One region of the Nocardia sp. NBC_01377 genome, then DNA from elsewhere that is predicted to be linked to it. Evidence: riboswitches for the same ligand, from Rfam matches in the RefSeq annotation. Region 1 holds a riboswitch; the other holds the start of a gene.

The links. A riboswitch is a leader RNA that binds a small molecule or an ion and turns the genes downstream of it on or off. The one in region 1 is predicted to bind S-adenosylmethionine.
Region 2: linked by a shared signal. The riboswitch ahead of OG225_RS39685 (bifunctional o-acetylhomoserine/o-acetylserine sulfhydrylase) and the one ahead of OG225_RS03695 (amino acid ABC transporter permease) in region 1 are both predicted to bind S-adenosylmethionine.

What each region holds. Positions count from the first base shown of each region.
Region 1 is NZ_CP109566.1:784,997-792,459, forward strand. Features, by position in the region: gene OG225_RS03675 (ABC transporter substrate-binding protein) at 1-47, opposite strand, end outside; gene OG225_RS03680 (GNAT family N-acetyltransferase) at 88-621, opposite strand; gene OG225_RS03685 (ABC transporter substrate-binding protein) at 618-1,577, opposite strand; gene OG225_RS03690 (amino acid ABC transporter ATP-binding protein) at 1,611-2,396, opposite strand; gene OG225_RS03695 (amino acid ABC transporter permease) at 2,393-3,412, opposite strand; SAM riboswitch class I at 3,593-3,688, opposite strand; gene OG225_RS03700 (hypothetical protein) at 3,984-4,670, shown strand; gene OG225_RS03705 (glycosyltransferase) at 4,848-5,996, opposite strand; gene OG225_RS03710 (LppM family (lipo)protein) at 6,044-6,784, opposite strand; gene OG225_RS03715 (carotenoid biosynthesis protein) at 7,061-7,463, opposite strand, start outside.
Region 2 is NZ_CP109566.1:8,694,150-8,701,612, forward strand. Features, by position in the region: gene OG225_RS39680 (homoserine O-acetyltransferase) at 1-282, opposite strand, end outside; gene OG225_RS39685 (bifunctional o-acetylhomoserine/o-acetylserine sulfhydrylase) at 279-1,604, opposite strand; SAM riboswitch class IV at 1,694-1,804, opposite strand; gene OG225_RS39690 (TetR/AcrR family transcriptional regulator) at 1,857-2,570, opposite strand; gene OG225_RS39695 (MFS transporter) at 2,719-4,212, shown strand; gene OG225_RS39700 (NADP-dependent isocitrate dehydrogenase) at 4,564-5,781, shown strand; gene OG225_RS39705 (MFS transporter) at 6,002-7,234, shown strand; gene OG225_RS39710 (TetR/AcrR family transcriptional regulator) at 7,284-7,463, shown strand, end outside.

The sequences.
Region 1 (7,463 bases):
GTGACGGCGGCGGCGATGGCCGCGATTCGGAGGCGGGATCGGATCACTGTGCTACTCCCAGGTTTTCGAGATGGTCGACATGCGGATTCACGCCACGGCTCCGATGGAATCGGATACGCGCACGTATTTTTCGAACGGATGTTTGCCGATCTGCTCGGCGGGCAGGTCGGGGTCGTAGAGCGCGGTGTACCCGGCCGCCAGGTACAGGGCGACGGCCTCGGGCTGGCGCGGTCCGGTCGTCAGGTAGATACGCCGATAGCCGCGACGGGCGATCTCGGCCTCCAACTGCTCCAGGACATACCGGCCGAGGCCCTGCCTGCGATGTTCGCGCGAGGTCCAGATGCGCTTGAGTTCGGCGGTGTCCTCGTCGTGACGTTGGAAGGCGCCACCCGCCACCGGTTCCGAATCCCGGGTGACGACGAGCAGATCCCCGTGCGGTGGCGCGAACTCGTCCGCCGGATACTCCACCAGCGAGGCGTGCACCTGGCCGGGGGATCTGCCGTAGCGGGTGCTGTACTCGACCGCCAACTCCGCCAGCAGCGGGGCGGCGAGCGGATCGGATTGGGCGACGCGGTGCACCCGCAATCCGTTGTCGGGGAAACGTGGGGCCACCGCGCTCACCCCTTCTTCGGCAGGCCGGGCGGATTGATCCGCGAATCGGTGAGCGCTTCGGTGTTCAGCCCCCAGCGGTCGATGACCTTCTGGTAGGAGCCGTTCGCGATGAGATGTTCGAGGGCCTGGTGGATGGGGGTGATCAGGCCGTTGCCCTTCTTGGTCAGCACGCCGATCTCGCCTTGCAACGCCTCGCCCGCACCGGAGAAGGTGGCCACGATCTTCGTCTGCTTCGCCGTGGCGGCGTGGTAGATCGCGGACGGGTTCGGGCCGATGTAGCCGTCGAGCCGACCGGAGGCCAGGGCCAGGTAGTAGTCGGTGGCCTGCTGGAAGTAGGCGATATCGATGGGCGCCAGGCCGTCGGCGCGGTTCTGCTCGCTCCACTTGACCAGCAGCTGCTCCTGATTGGTGCCGCTGCCGACCCCGATCCGCTTGCCCGCCAGGCTCTTACGGTCCTTGTAGTCGATCGTGCCGTTCAACGGCACCTCGAGGGCGACATTGTCGGTGCGGTAGGTGGCGAAGTCGTACTTCTCCTTGCGCTCCTCGGTCACCGTGACGTTGGAGATGAACGCGTCGACCGCGCCGGAGTCGACCCGCACGAAGTTCTGCGACCAATCCGCCACCTGCACCTCGAGTTCCAATCCGAGGACATCGGCGACCAGCGAGGCGAAATCGACCTCGGAGCCGACGGTGGTCTTGTCGTCGCTGGCGTAGAAGCGCAGCGGCGGCGCGGCTCCCGACGAGCCGGTGACGATCAGGGTGCCGCGGTCGCGGATCGCCTGCGGTACCTGGGCGGCGAGGGCGTCCACCTTGTCGGTGCGTACCCGGCCTGATTGCGCGGGACTGAGGTCGAAGGTGACCGATCCGGTTCCCTGGACGGTCTGGTCCGCGTCGGGGTCGGTGCCGCAGCCGGTGGCGAGCAGCGCCACGGCGGCCGCCACGGAGACCAGGGCGGTGAACTTCATCGAATACCTGTTCGTCGTCGGGGATTTCATGGCTCAGCGGACCCTGGACAGGAAAGCCCTGGTGCGGGGATGTTCGGGATTGTCGAGTACCGAGGCGGGCGGTCCCTGCTCGACGATCACGCCCGCGTCGAGGAACAACACGGTGTCGGCGACCTCGCGGGCGAAGCCGATCTCGTGGGTGACGATCACCAGCGCGGTGCCGCCGTCGGCGAGATCGCGGATCACGTCGAGCACCTCGCCGACCAGTTCCGGATCGAGGGCCGAGGTCGGTTCGTCGAAGAGGATGACCCGGGGCCGCAGCGCCAGCGCCCGCGCGATGGCCACCCGCTGCTGCTGGCCGCCCGAGAGTCGGCGCGGATACGCGTCGGCGAACTCGCCGATACCGACCCGGTCGAGCAGTTCCCGCGCCTCGCGTTCCACCTCGGCGCGCGGGCGGCGCTGCGCGGACAGCGGCGCCAGCGTCACGTTCTCCAGTGCCGTCAGATGCGGGAAGAGGTTGAACTGCTGGAATACGAAACCGATGCGGGAACGCTGTCGACGCACCTCGCGATCCGGCAGCGGATACAGCACATTGCGGCGCAGGCGGTATCCGATCAGTTCACCGTCGATGTGCACGGTGCCCGAGTCCAGCGGTTCGAGGTGATTGACCACGCGCAGCAACGTCGACTTGCCTGAACCCGACGGCCCGATCACCGCGACGACCTCGCCCGCGCGCACCGTCAGATCGATGCCGCGCAGCACTTCGCTGGTTCCGTAGGCCTTGCGCACGCCGCGCACCTCCACGGCGACCGCGGTCTCGACCCGTCCGGCCGCGCTCATCGGGTCGCTCCGCGCGGGGAGGCGACATCGATGGCGGCGATCTCGCGGAATTTCGCGCGCAACCGCTGTATCGGGGTCGGCGGTGTGGTCCGCTGCGCGCCCTTGGCGTAGTGGCGTTCGATGTAGAACTGGACGATCGAGAGCGCCGTGGTCAGCACGATGTACCAGACGGTGGCCACCATCAGCAGCGGCACGACCCGGCCGTTGCGGCCGTAGATCACCTGCACCTGGTAGAAGAGTTCCGCGATCGCCATCACCGACACGATCGAGGTGCCCTTGAACAGGCTGATCACCTCGTTGCTCGCGTTCGGCAGGATCGAGCGCATGGCCTGCGGCACCACCACCGTGCGAAACTGCCGCCAACGCGGGATGCCCAGCGCCGCCGAGGCTTCCAACTGAGCCGGGTCCACCGAGATGAATCCGGCCCGGATGATCTCGGCCGAGTACGCCGCCTGATGCAGCGCCAATCCGATCACCGCCGCGGTGAACCCGCTGATGACACCGTTGACGTCGAAACTGAAGAAGGCGGGCCCGAACGGAATTCCGATCGACATCGTGCGGTACAGGTAGGCGATGTTGAACCAGAACAGCAGTTGCACGATCAGCGGGATGGAGCGGAACGCCCAGATGTAGACCCACGAGATCACCCGCAGCACCGGATTGTTCGACAGTCGGGCCACGGCCAGCGCGGTACCGAGCAGGAATCCGAGCGCGGTGCCCCACAATGTCAACTCGAGGGTCAGCTTCAGCGCCGACAGCACCGATTTCGCGGTGACGTACTGCGCGAACGTCCCCCAGTCCCAGCCCGGATTGGTGGCCAACCCGTGCGCGAACTGCGCTACGACGACGAGTGCCGCCGCGCCGGCGACCCAGCGCCACGGGTGTCGCGCCTTCGCGACGCGGGGCGCGTCCGAGGACGCGGGCGCGGCAACGAGGTGTTCGGTCGACGTATCGGGGGTGGCTGCACCGGATTCGCCCGGTGGGGCGGTGGCGTCGGAGGCGGGCGGCGCACTCATGGCGAGTCCTTACGAGCATCGGACGCGACCGCCCCGGTCGGGCAGCGGTCGCCGCACCCGGCCAGTGTCGGGCGCACGATCTGGCGGCGGTCAGCCGCGACAGCCGGTGGAGGTGACACGGCACTGGTCGACATGGCGACGGCCCCAACGGTGGCCACTGCGGTGGATAGTCACTTCGGTCCTCCATCGTTCCCGGCGGAAGCACCCGCACCCGACGTCGCCGGGGGGTTGCTGCGACGTCGGTGAGCCAGGTCTCTCGGTCGCTCTGGATGGTGAGATCCCCGTGGCACGGATGCCGCGGGAACACGTGTCGAGCCGAAACATCATGCGAAGACGGGCAAGTGCTTCGCAAGGGTACAAATCATGGTGAGCACAGTCCTTCCGGCGACCGTCCTCGCCGACGACAATTACCCCCGTCGATCGGACAGCCCTGCGCCGAGCCGCCCCGCGTCCGTCGCGTCCTCGCGACGCGCCGAAAGATTGCCCGACCCGATAAACGCTGTTGAACAGGTTTGCGGGAGTACCCTCCTTCTCGATCGTGCCGACGATGAGGAGGTCTGTTGTGACCGTAATGCGCCGTCTCACCACGTTTGCCGCTGTCGCGACCGGTGCTGTCGCACTGGCGTGGGGTCTACCGGGCAACGCGGTGGGCGCCCCGACCGCCGACACCGTCACGCCCGCGCCGATTGCCGGACCCGGTGATCTACTCGGCGCCTACCAGGCCAATATCGACGCGCTGAAGAAGTTCGGCATGGAGCCGTTCCTCTACCCCACGGCCGCGGCGTTCTGCAACAACGCGTCGACCTTCGGACTCGTCCCCGCGGTAGCGGGCGCGGTGCCGGGACCGTGGCCCAAGACCACGGTCGCCATCCCCGGCCTCGACATGACCGCCGTCGAAGCGGGCCAGACCATGTTCACCTTCGTGCCCCTGGGCGTCGTGTCCGACACACCGTCCGACACCGGGATGCGCGTGGTGTGGCTCAATGTCAGCAACGGCCGCACCGGGTCGGCGGCGATGGGACCGATCGGGAACATCCTGGTCGCCATGATCCCGCCGGAAGTACCCGCCGAGGTCCGTCCGCTGGCCGAGAAGGCCGTCCAGGACTTCTTCCTCTCCGCTCTCCCGGTCGGCGGTGTCCGTGCGGTTCCCGTCGACACCGGTAAGGGCACCGTCCTGGCCGCGGTCTTCGGCACGGTCCAGAACGGTAAGCAGTCCTGTTTCTTCCTGCCGACCGTCGGCATGACCACCGTCGCCTGACGATTCGCCGGGTCCTCCATCGGTGGTCGCTAGGGTCACCTCGGGGCTGGTACCCGAGGGCACATCCTTCTCGAGGCCCGTCGGCGTACACGTCCACATACTCCCGGCCGCCGCGCGGAGGGGTCGGTCCGTACGGCGGCGCCGCGTCGACGAGGTCGCGCCGAACCGGCCGAACGGTCACCGGCGGGGCAGGGAGCGGCCCTTCCAGGTGAGCGTGTCCCGGCGGTGCGCGCGATGCGATCTGATCGACAGGGTCGTGTAGGCGAGAACCGAGACGGGATGCGCCAGTGCCGCAACGACATCGGCGCGGCTCGGCGTCGCGCCGGATTCGATCGATCGGGCCAGGAGTCGACCGGTGACGGCGGCGACGTAACCGACGATTCCGGCGCGGCGGGCGCGTCCACGCCCCGCCACAGCCGCGATCGGCGCGACCACGTATCCGAGCAGGGCGACCGCGCCGACCGCCGCGCTCGCCGGACGCGAGCCGCCGTAGGCCGACCACAGCCACCGGGTGTACCCGGCGTCGAGTTCGACCGCGCCCCGGTACATCCTGGTCCGGGCCAGCCTACCCGCGACGACGAGCACGGTCTGCCTGCCGCTGCGCCGCACCGCGCGGGCGATATCGAGATCCTCGGTCGCCGCCCCCGCCACCGTCGCGTGCCCGCCGACCGCGCGATAGGCGGCGGCGTCGAAGACCAGGAACTGCCCGCAGGCGACCGCCGTCGACGGCCACAGGCTCCGATTCGCCACCGCGACGGGCAAGGTCGACGCCCACGACCAGCACAGCAACGGCTGCGCCACCGCCTCGGCGACCGACCCGGCGTCCTGGCGCGGCCAGACCGAGACCAATGCCGCGGGTCCCCTGCGCAATTCGGCCACCGCCGCCGCGATCGCGCCGGGCGCCAACCGCACATCGGCGTCGAGGAAGACGAGCACGGCCGTATCCGCCGCCTCGGCCAGTCGGGCGCAGGCCGCGGCCTTGCCGGTCCACCCCGGCTCGGGTTCGTCCCGCGAGCGGATCACCAGGAAACGCGGGTCGCCGTCGATGGCCTTCTCCGCCGCCTCGGCGGTGCCGTCGGTGGACGCGTCGTCGAGTACGAGCACCTGTAGGCGCGGCGCACCCGACTGCGCGCGCAGATCTGCGATGAGTTCCGGCAACCGGTGCGCCTCGTCGCGCGCGGGCACGCAGACGGTGATCGGCTCGATCACCGCCGCGGATTCGGGCAGCCGCCGCACCGTCAGCCGATTGAACAGCGCTGTCGCGCAGCCGAGTACCGCGACGGCCGCGCCCGCCCGGGCGAGCACGGTGGTCGCGCCGTCTGTCATTGCCCGTACCTCGGTATCGCGCACGGATCGGACGCTTCGCCGGTCTATCAGCGGCCGTCGATGACCAGCCGCACCCAGCGGCTCAAGGAGAAGCTGCCTTCGGGATGCGGCGCGTTGGGGTTGCGATCCATGAAGGCCATCGCGGCGACGATGGCGGCGACGGCGAGGGTGATACCGCCGACGATGCCCGCCCAGCCCGCGAAGGACCTGGTGTTGGGGTCGGCGTAACTCACCTCGGCGCGCAGCGTGGAGACATCGCCGGGCGGAAGTTTCCACGACACGGTGGAATCGCCTTCGCGGTTACCGTTGGTCTTGGCGACCCTGGCCGGGAAGGCGACGGTGAACTGCACGTCGGACCCGTGCGGCGGAACCGATTTCAGATCGACCCGCCCGGTCAGGCTGACCAGATCGCCGGTGCGCTGGAATTGCAGCTGGAACATGCCCTGGGTCTGCTCGGAGAGTCCGCCCAGCTGCGAGACCTCGCCGAAGGTCAGCTCCTCGAAGAACACCTTGCTGCCGACATAACCGTCCTGATTGTACGGCTCGACGCGCACCTTGGCCGCGAGGGAATCGGGCGCCTTCAGCTCCGGTCCCTTGTCCTCGGCGCTCGTCGGCACCACCGCGGCCACGATCCGCCCGGACACCTTGTCGTTGGACGACACGCCCATCGACACCTGGACGCGCAGGCAGCCGACCAACATCGGCACCACGAAGGCCGCGAGCAGGGCGGCAGCCGCTAACCGCGTCCCGGTCCGCCGTCGTCGCGCGGGGGCCGGGGGAGCGGGCATCGTTGGCATGGGGCTCGGGTGCACGGATCACATCGTGCCAGGCATGGCGTGACAATTGCCACGCGACGGGCGCAAGGGCACGCGACGAGCCTCGCCCCGGGCCGTGTCGGGCCACTCGCCGACCTCGTGACGCGGGCTTTCCCCCGGGCGTGGCGCATCATCTCGCCGCGAACCAGAGGCCGATCCGACCGCACTGCGGGGACGACACCCACCACCTCGACGTCACGAGACGATCCGGTGTGCCGCCTTCGGCCCACCACGTGGTGTGTCGACTCGTCACCGTCCAGGACACAGGTAGCGAGCTCGCCTCAGCCGGACGAGGAGCGGAACCCCCAGCAGCCCCATTCCGACAGCGCCGTAACCGGCGGACGTGGGCAGGCCGAGAAAGACGGCGTGGGCGAGTATCGATCCGAGCCACGTCCACAGGAATACGGCCACCGGCAAGGCGGTCGTGTCGTTCCACATCGGCGCGGGGACCGCCGTCCTCGCGGCGACCCCATCCCACCACCACAGCAGCGCCGCCATGACCAGCCCCACCGCGAACCACCCGAGGTAATTCGTCACCGGGATATGCGCGAGCCCCGGCAACCCGGATTCCGAAGAACACCACGACCACTGACCATCGGCGACCATCTGCGGATCGAGGAACAGATCCCACCCCACCGCTCCGACCGCCGTC
Region 2 (7,463 bases), 960 kb from region 1:
GCCGACCATGCCGTCCCACCAGCCGGGCTGCGAATGCAGCCCGTCGGGCGCGCCGACCACGTGCGAATCACCGGTCAGCGCGTGTTCGACCAGGACGACATTGTCCAGCGCGGGAGACAGTTCGCCCCAGCGCTGCACCGCGAGACCCACATCGGGGACGACGGCGCCGTTCTCCAGCCGGACATCCCCGATGGTGATCACGCCGAGCCGCCCGTCCGGCGGTGGCAGCAATGTCGTACCGGTCACTGGACGGGCGGTGCTCGGCTCGGTGCTCACGGTCACGTCGCCGCCGCGAAACCGGCGCGTAGGTCGGCGAGGATGTCCTCGATGCCCTCGATGCCGACGGCGAGGCGCACCAGGCCGGGCGTCACGCCCGCGGCCGACTGCTCCTCGGGTGTCAGCTGTGAATGTGTGGTCGAGGCCGGGTGGATCACCAGCGACCGCACGTCGCCGATATTGGCGACGTGGCTGTGCAGGGTCAGCGCGTCCACGAATTTCTTGCCCGCGTCGATACCGCCGCGCAGGTCGAAGGCGATGATCGCGCCCGCGCCCTTGGGGGCGAGTGCGGCGGCGCGCTGGTACCACGGCGAGGTGGGCAGACCCGCGTAGAAGACGGCTTCGACGTCCTCGTGGTTCGCGAGGAATTCGGCGACGGCCTTCGCGTTGGAGACGTGCCGCTCGATCCGCAGGCTCAGTGTCTCCAGACCCTGGGCGATCAGGAAGGCGTTGAACGGCGAGATCGCGGCGCCGAGATCGCGCAGCAACTGCACGCGCGCCTTGAGCGCGTAGGCGGGAGCGCCGAGATCGGCGAAGACCGCGCCGTGGTAGCTCGGGTCCGGCGTGGTGAAACCGGGGTAGCGCGACGCGCCGTCGGCGTCGGCCACCGTCCAGTCGAAGGTGCCGCCGTCCACGATGACGCCGCCGATGGCCGTGCCGTGTCCGCCGAGGTATTTCGTCGCCGAGTGTACGACGATGTCGGCGCCGTGGACCAGCGGCTGGATCAGGTACGGGGTGGCGACGGTGTTGTCGACGATCAGCGGGATGCCTGCCGCGTGCGCCACATCGGCGACCCCGCGGATGTCGAAGATGGCGCTACTCGGGTTGGCGATGGTCTCGCCGAAGAAGGCTTTGGTATTGGGCCGGATGGCGGCGCGCCACTGTTCGGGATCGTCCTGATCGTCGACGAAGGAGACCTCGATGCCGAGTTTGGGCAGCGAGTAGTGGAACAGGTTGTAGGTGCCGCCGTAGAGTTGCGGGCTGGAGACGATGTGATCACCGGCCGAGGCCAGGTTGAGGATCGCGTAGGTCTCGGCCGCCTGCCCCGAGGCGACGAGCAGCGCGGCCACTCCGCCCTCCAGCGCGGCGATGCGCTGTTCCACCACGTCCTGGGTGGGATTCATGATGCGCGTGTAGATGTTGCCCGGTTCGGCCAGCCCGAACAGCGCCGCGGCGTGATCGGTGTCGCGGAAGGCGTACGAGGTGGTCTGGTAGATCGGCAGTGCCCGTGCACCGGTGGCCTGATCGGGGGACTGGCCCGCGTGGATCTGTTTGGTCTCGAAGGACCAGGCGGCCGGATCGATCGGGGACGTCGTTGGATCGCTCATATCGTTCTCCAAATGAGGGGTTGTTCGCCGGACGAACGGGTTATCGCAACGCGGGCGACGGACAACAACACATTTCGGGATCCTCCTGAACAGCGCGCTTGCTCCCGGCCTTCGGGAGCCCGGTCATCACCCGGAGCACCCCACCGCAGCTGGAGGGTTGCCGACCAGCGAGCCGGGGCTTGACGCTGGCACTCATGACCTGAGAAACATGGTAACCGGACGGTGCGAAACGCCCGAATTCCGTTGGAAATATCACGCGGATTCGAGCGGGCGCGACTGCGAGCAGATGCGCTGGAGCTCGTTGTACGCGGTGAGTACCGCGGCGCGAGCGGCGCGGGCGGCGGTCTGCGGGTCGCTGTTGACGACCAGCTCCTCGGAATCGGCCATCGCGATATGGCACAGCATCTGCCAGGTGGCCACCACCAGGCGCACGCGCAGGGCGCCGGGGGCGTCGCCGGTGCGTTCGGCCAGGCATCGGGTGATCGCGGTGGTCTTGGTCTCGCCGAATTCCAGAGCGCGGGCGTTGACCGCGGGGCTGTTGCGCGCGATGCGCTGCATTTGCTGGAACTGCCGGAACGAGGTGACGTCCCCGCCGTTGGCGGCGCTGTCGATGATCGCCAGGTAGGCGTTGCACAGCGCGCGCAGATCGCTGTCGGCCCGCGGCTGCTGACGCAGGGCGATGGCGACGCCTTCGCCGAAATCGGAGACCGGGCCGAGGATGATGTCCTCTTTGGTCTCGAAATACCTGTTCACGGTGCGTGGTGACACGTCGGCGGCGTGCGCGATCTGCTCCACGGTGGTCGCCTCGAAGCCCTGGCTGTCGCACAGGTTCAGGGCGACTTCGATGATGCGCGCGCGGGTCTGGATCTTCTTGCGCTCGCGCAGGCTGGGGCCGCAGCGTCCCCGAGCCGAGCCGGTGGCGCGGGCATCGGCGGCCACGTCGATCGGCGCTGGTGAGTCGAGCATTTCCGCATTCTATCCCACGACTGTTACTGTTTGGCAGCCATAGGCAAATGTCTGATTGCGACATTTTTCTCTTGACGCCAAATGTCTGATGGTGACAGGATTAGCCGACTTGATCCGAAAGTCCTGTACTTCGAACGAGGAGACCGAGATGACCGACACCGCATCGGCGGCCGACGCACCGGGGAAACGGGGGAGTTCCGCACGTTGGCTCGCTCTCGCCGTCATCGCGCTGGCACAGCTCATGGTGGTTCTCGACGCCACTATCGTGACCATCGCACTGCCATTCGCACAACGTGATCTCGAGATCAGTCAGGGCAACACCCAGTGGGTGATGACCGCCTACACGCTGATCTTCGGCGGTTTGCTGCTGCTCGGCGGCCGCATGGCGGACTACCTGGGCCGCCGCAACATCTTCATCGCGGGCCTGATCGGCTTCGCCGCCGCGTCGGCGCTGGCCGGACTCGCGCAGAACGGGGCCCAGCTGTTCGTGGGCCGCGGCCTGCAGGGCGCCTTCGCCGCACTGCTCGCACCCGCCGCGCTGTCGCTGGTCTCGGTGACGTTCACCGAGGCGAAGGAGCGCGCGACGGCCTTCTCGATCTTCGCGGGCATCTCCGCCGCGGGCGCCGCCATCGGCTTGCTCGCCGGTGGCGCGCTCACCGAATACGCCTCGTGGCGCTGGACCCTGCTGGTGAACGCCCCGATCGCGATCATCGCGCTGATCGGCGCGCTCACCTTCGTCCTCAAGGACGTCCCCGCGCCGCGCACCGGCGGTTACGACGTGCCGGGCGCCGTCTCGGTGACGTTCGGTCTGGTCGCGATCGTCTATGGCTTCAGTCGCGCCGCCGAGGACGGCTGGACCGCGGGCAGCACGCTGGGTCTGCTCGCCGTCGGCGTCGTCCTGCTCGCGGTCTTCGTCGGGGTCGAGCGGCGCTCGGCGAATCCGCTGCTGCCGTTGCGTATTCCGGGTGAGATCAACCGGGGTGGCGCGCTGATCGTGGCGCTGCTGGTTCCGATCGCGATGTTCGCGATGTTCCTGTTCCTCAGCTTCTACTTCCAGAACACGCTGGGATACACGCCGCTGAAGGCGGGTGTGGCCTTCCTGCCCTTCCCGATCGGCATCGCCATCTCCGCGGGTATCACCAGCACCCTGCTGCCCAAGCTCGGCCCGCGTCCGCTGATGTTGGCGGGCGCCGTGCTCGGCACGATCGGTCTGCTCTGGCTGGCCCAGCTCGGCTTCGGCGACGGCTACGCGTTCAGCGTGCTGCCCGCGCAGTCGCTGATCGCGCTCGGCATGGGCCCGCTGTTCGTCGGCATGCAAGCCGTGGCCCTGCATCAGGTGGACGAGCAGGACTCCGGTGTCGCCAGTGCGCTGCTGAACGCGGCGCAGCAGGTCGGCGGCGCGGTGGGTACCGCGCTGCTCACCACGATCTCCGTGCAGGTCGCCAAGGATTACGTGATCGACAATCCCACCGTGTCCGATCTCGCCGCGCGCGCTTCGATCCACAGCTACGACGTCGCGTTCTACGTGGGCGCGGGCTTCTTCCTGGCCGCGATCCCGGTGATCGCGCTGATGATCCGGGACAAGCCGGAGAATCTGATCGAGGGAGCCGAGGACGACGTCAAGGTGCCGATGGCGGTCTGAGGAAACGAATCCGATCGTGGGTCCGCGTGCCGGTTGCGGTGCGCGGACCCACGTCGGTTCGGCAGGTAGGCGCATTATGCGTGACCTGCGCCGATATGCTCCCGATCACCTGATACCTACCTGCGGGTAACAACTAACACCGTTACCCGGGTACGCTGCGAGGTTACGCACAGTGGTACCTCCCCGCGCGGTGAGCACATCACCAGCAGTACGCTTGTCTTGTTTTGCACCACACGTCCCGCCGACAAGACGGGACATATACGTTGTCTGTTGGAACAGCTGGGGTCCGCTCACAAGCGTGTTCACCTGGCCGTGCAATGAGGGCACCATCCTAGGAGGACACGAAGATCCATGTCCAAGATCAAGGTTGAAGGCACCGTCGTAGAACTCGACGGAGACGAGATGACCCGGATCATCTGGCAGTTCATCAAGGACAAGCTGGTCCATCCCTATCTCGACGTGAACCTCGAGTACTACGACCTGGGAATCGAGTACCGGGACAAAACAGACGACCAGGTCACCATCGACGCCGCGAACGCCATCAAAGAGCACGGCGTCGGCGTCAAATGCGCCACCATCACCCCGGACGAGGCCCGGGTCGAGGAATTCGGCCTGAAGAAGATGTGGCGCTCGCCCAACGGCACCATCCGCAACATCCTGGGCGGAACCATCTTCCGCGCGCCGATCATCATCTCGAACGTGCCGCGCCTGGTCCCCGGTTGGACCAAGCCGATCATCATCGGCCGCCACGCGTTCGGCGATCAGTACCGCGCCACCGACTTCAAGGTCTTCCAGGCCGGCACCGTCACGCTCACCTTCACCCCCGAGGACGGCAGCGAGCCGATCGTCCACGAGGTCGTGAAGATGCCCGAAGAGGGCGGCGTCGTGATGGGCATGTACAACTTCCGCAAGTCCATCGAAGACTTCGCTCGCGCGTCGTTCAACTACGGACTCGCCCAGAACTACCCGGTGTACATGTCCACCAAGAACACCATCCTCAAGGCCTACGACGGCATGTTCAAGGACACCTTCCAGGAAGTCTTCGACGCCGAGTTCAAGACCCAGTTCGACGCGGCGGGCCTCACCTACGAGCACCGCCTCATCGACGACATGGTCGCCTCCTCCATGAAATGGGAGGGCGGCTACGTCTGGGCCTGCAAGAACTACGACGGCGACGTCCAGTCCGACACCGTGGCCCAGGGCTTCGGTTCGCTCGGCCTGATGACTTCCGTGCTGCTCACCCCGGACGGCCGTACCTGCGAGGCGGAGGCCGCACACGGCACCGTCACCAGGCACTACCGGCAGCACCAGCAGGGCAAGCCGACCTCGACCAACCCGATCGCGTCGATCTTCGCCTGGACGCGCGGGCTCGAGCACCGCGGCAAGCTGGACAACACCCCCGAGGTGATCGGTTTCGCCCAGACCCTCGAGGACGTCGTCATCAAGACCGTCGAAGGCGGCCAGATGACCAAGGACCTCGCGGCGCTCGTCGGCGGCGACCAGAGTTACCTGAGCACCGAGGAATTCCTCGGCGCGCTCGACGAGAACCTGGCCCGCGCCCTGCGCTGAGCCAGGTGAGAGAGGCGAGCTCACACGCTCACCTCTTCCGGCGCTGGGATCTCCCAGCGCCGGGCCGACACGGGCACCCGCCCACAGGTGGGTGCCCGAGCTGTCTGCGGTCCACGCGGACATTCGCGGTCGCCGCGGGCAGGTATCTGCCCGTCGCGTCCGAGAATGTCCGGCCGGGCCGGTGCGGGTGGCTCAACTCACGTATGCGCGGGAAGAGATCATGGACGGGCACCTGTTACATGAAGGCGTGACCAGTCCCGTGATCGCGCAGACGACCGTGCCCGCCGAGCGGACGGACTGGCATATCCCGGCCATGCTCGCCCTCGCTCTCGGGGGCTTCGGCATCGGCACCACCGAATTCGTCACCATGGGTTTGCTGCCCGATATCGCGGAGTCCGTGCATGTCTCCGAGCCGACGGCCGGGTACGCGGTGTCGGCCTACGCGCTCGGCGTTGTCGTCGGCGCGCCGGTGATCGCGGCACTGTGCGCGCGGGTCGCGCGCAAGCGGCTGCTCGTGTTCTTGATGGTGGCTTTCACCGTCGGCAATATCGCGAGCGTCTTCGCGCCGAATTTCGCGACCCTGGTCCTCTCCCGTTTCGTCTCCGGTCTGCCGCATGGCGCGTACTTCGGTGTGGCGTCGCTGGCCGCGGCCACATTGGCCCCGGTTGGACAGCGCGCCAAGGCCGTTGCCGCGGTTATGCTGGGATTGAGCGCCGCCAATGTCGTCGGCGTTCCCGCTGCGACGTGGCTCGGTCAGCATCTGGGCTGGCGCGACGCCTATGTGGTGGTGGTGTTCATCGGCGCCGCCACCGTGCTCGCACTCCTGCGATTCGTTCCGGAACTCACCGGAATCAAGATCACCAATCCCGTGACCGAACTCGGCGCGCTGCGACGCCCGCAGGTGCTGCTGACCCTGGCGGTCGGCGCCGTCGGCTTCGGCGGGATGTTCGCCGTCTACACCTACATCACGACCACGCTGACCGATGTCGCCGGCATGTCGTTGAGTCTGGTGCCGATCGTGCTGATGCTGTTCGGCGTCGGCATGGTGGTCGGCAATATCGTCGGTGGCGTGCTCGCCGACCGTGGCGTGGATCGCGCGATCTTCCTGTCGATGATCGCCATGGTCGTCATCCTCGCCGGATTCATCGCCGCCGCGCACAATCCGTTCACCGCGGGAATCGGCGCGTTCCTGATCGGCGCGTCGGGCGCGGCGCTGGCCCCGGGGCTCCAGACCCGGCTGATGGATGTCGCCGCCGACGCGCAGACCCTCGCCGCGGCCCTCAATCACGCGGCCCTCAATATCGCCAACGCGGCGGGTGCGTGGCTCGGCGGCGTGGTCATCGCCGCCGGTCTCGGTTACTCGGCGCCCGCGGCCGTCGGCGCGGGACTCGCCGTGCTCGGTGTCGTCCTGTTCGCGTTGACCGTCTTGGCGGCCCGCGGGAATCCCGCCTGACGCTCACGGTAGAACATACAGGACTGTATGTAAGTGTAGAATCGTCCGAATGACCAGGACCGACGCCCCCAAACCGCAGCGCCGCACCCAGGAGCAGCGCAGCAGCGAAATGCGGACGCGGTTGCTGGACGCGACGATCGACTGTCTGGTCGAGTACGGGTACGTGGGTACCACCACGCCGAGGGTCGCCGAGCGGGCCGGGGTCACCCGGGGTGCGCAGGTCCATCAT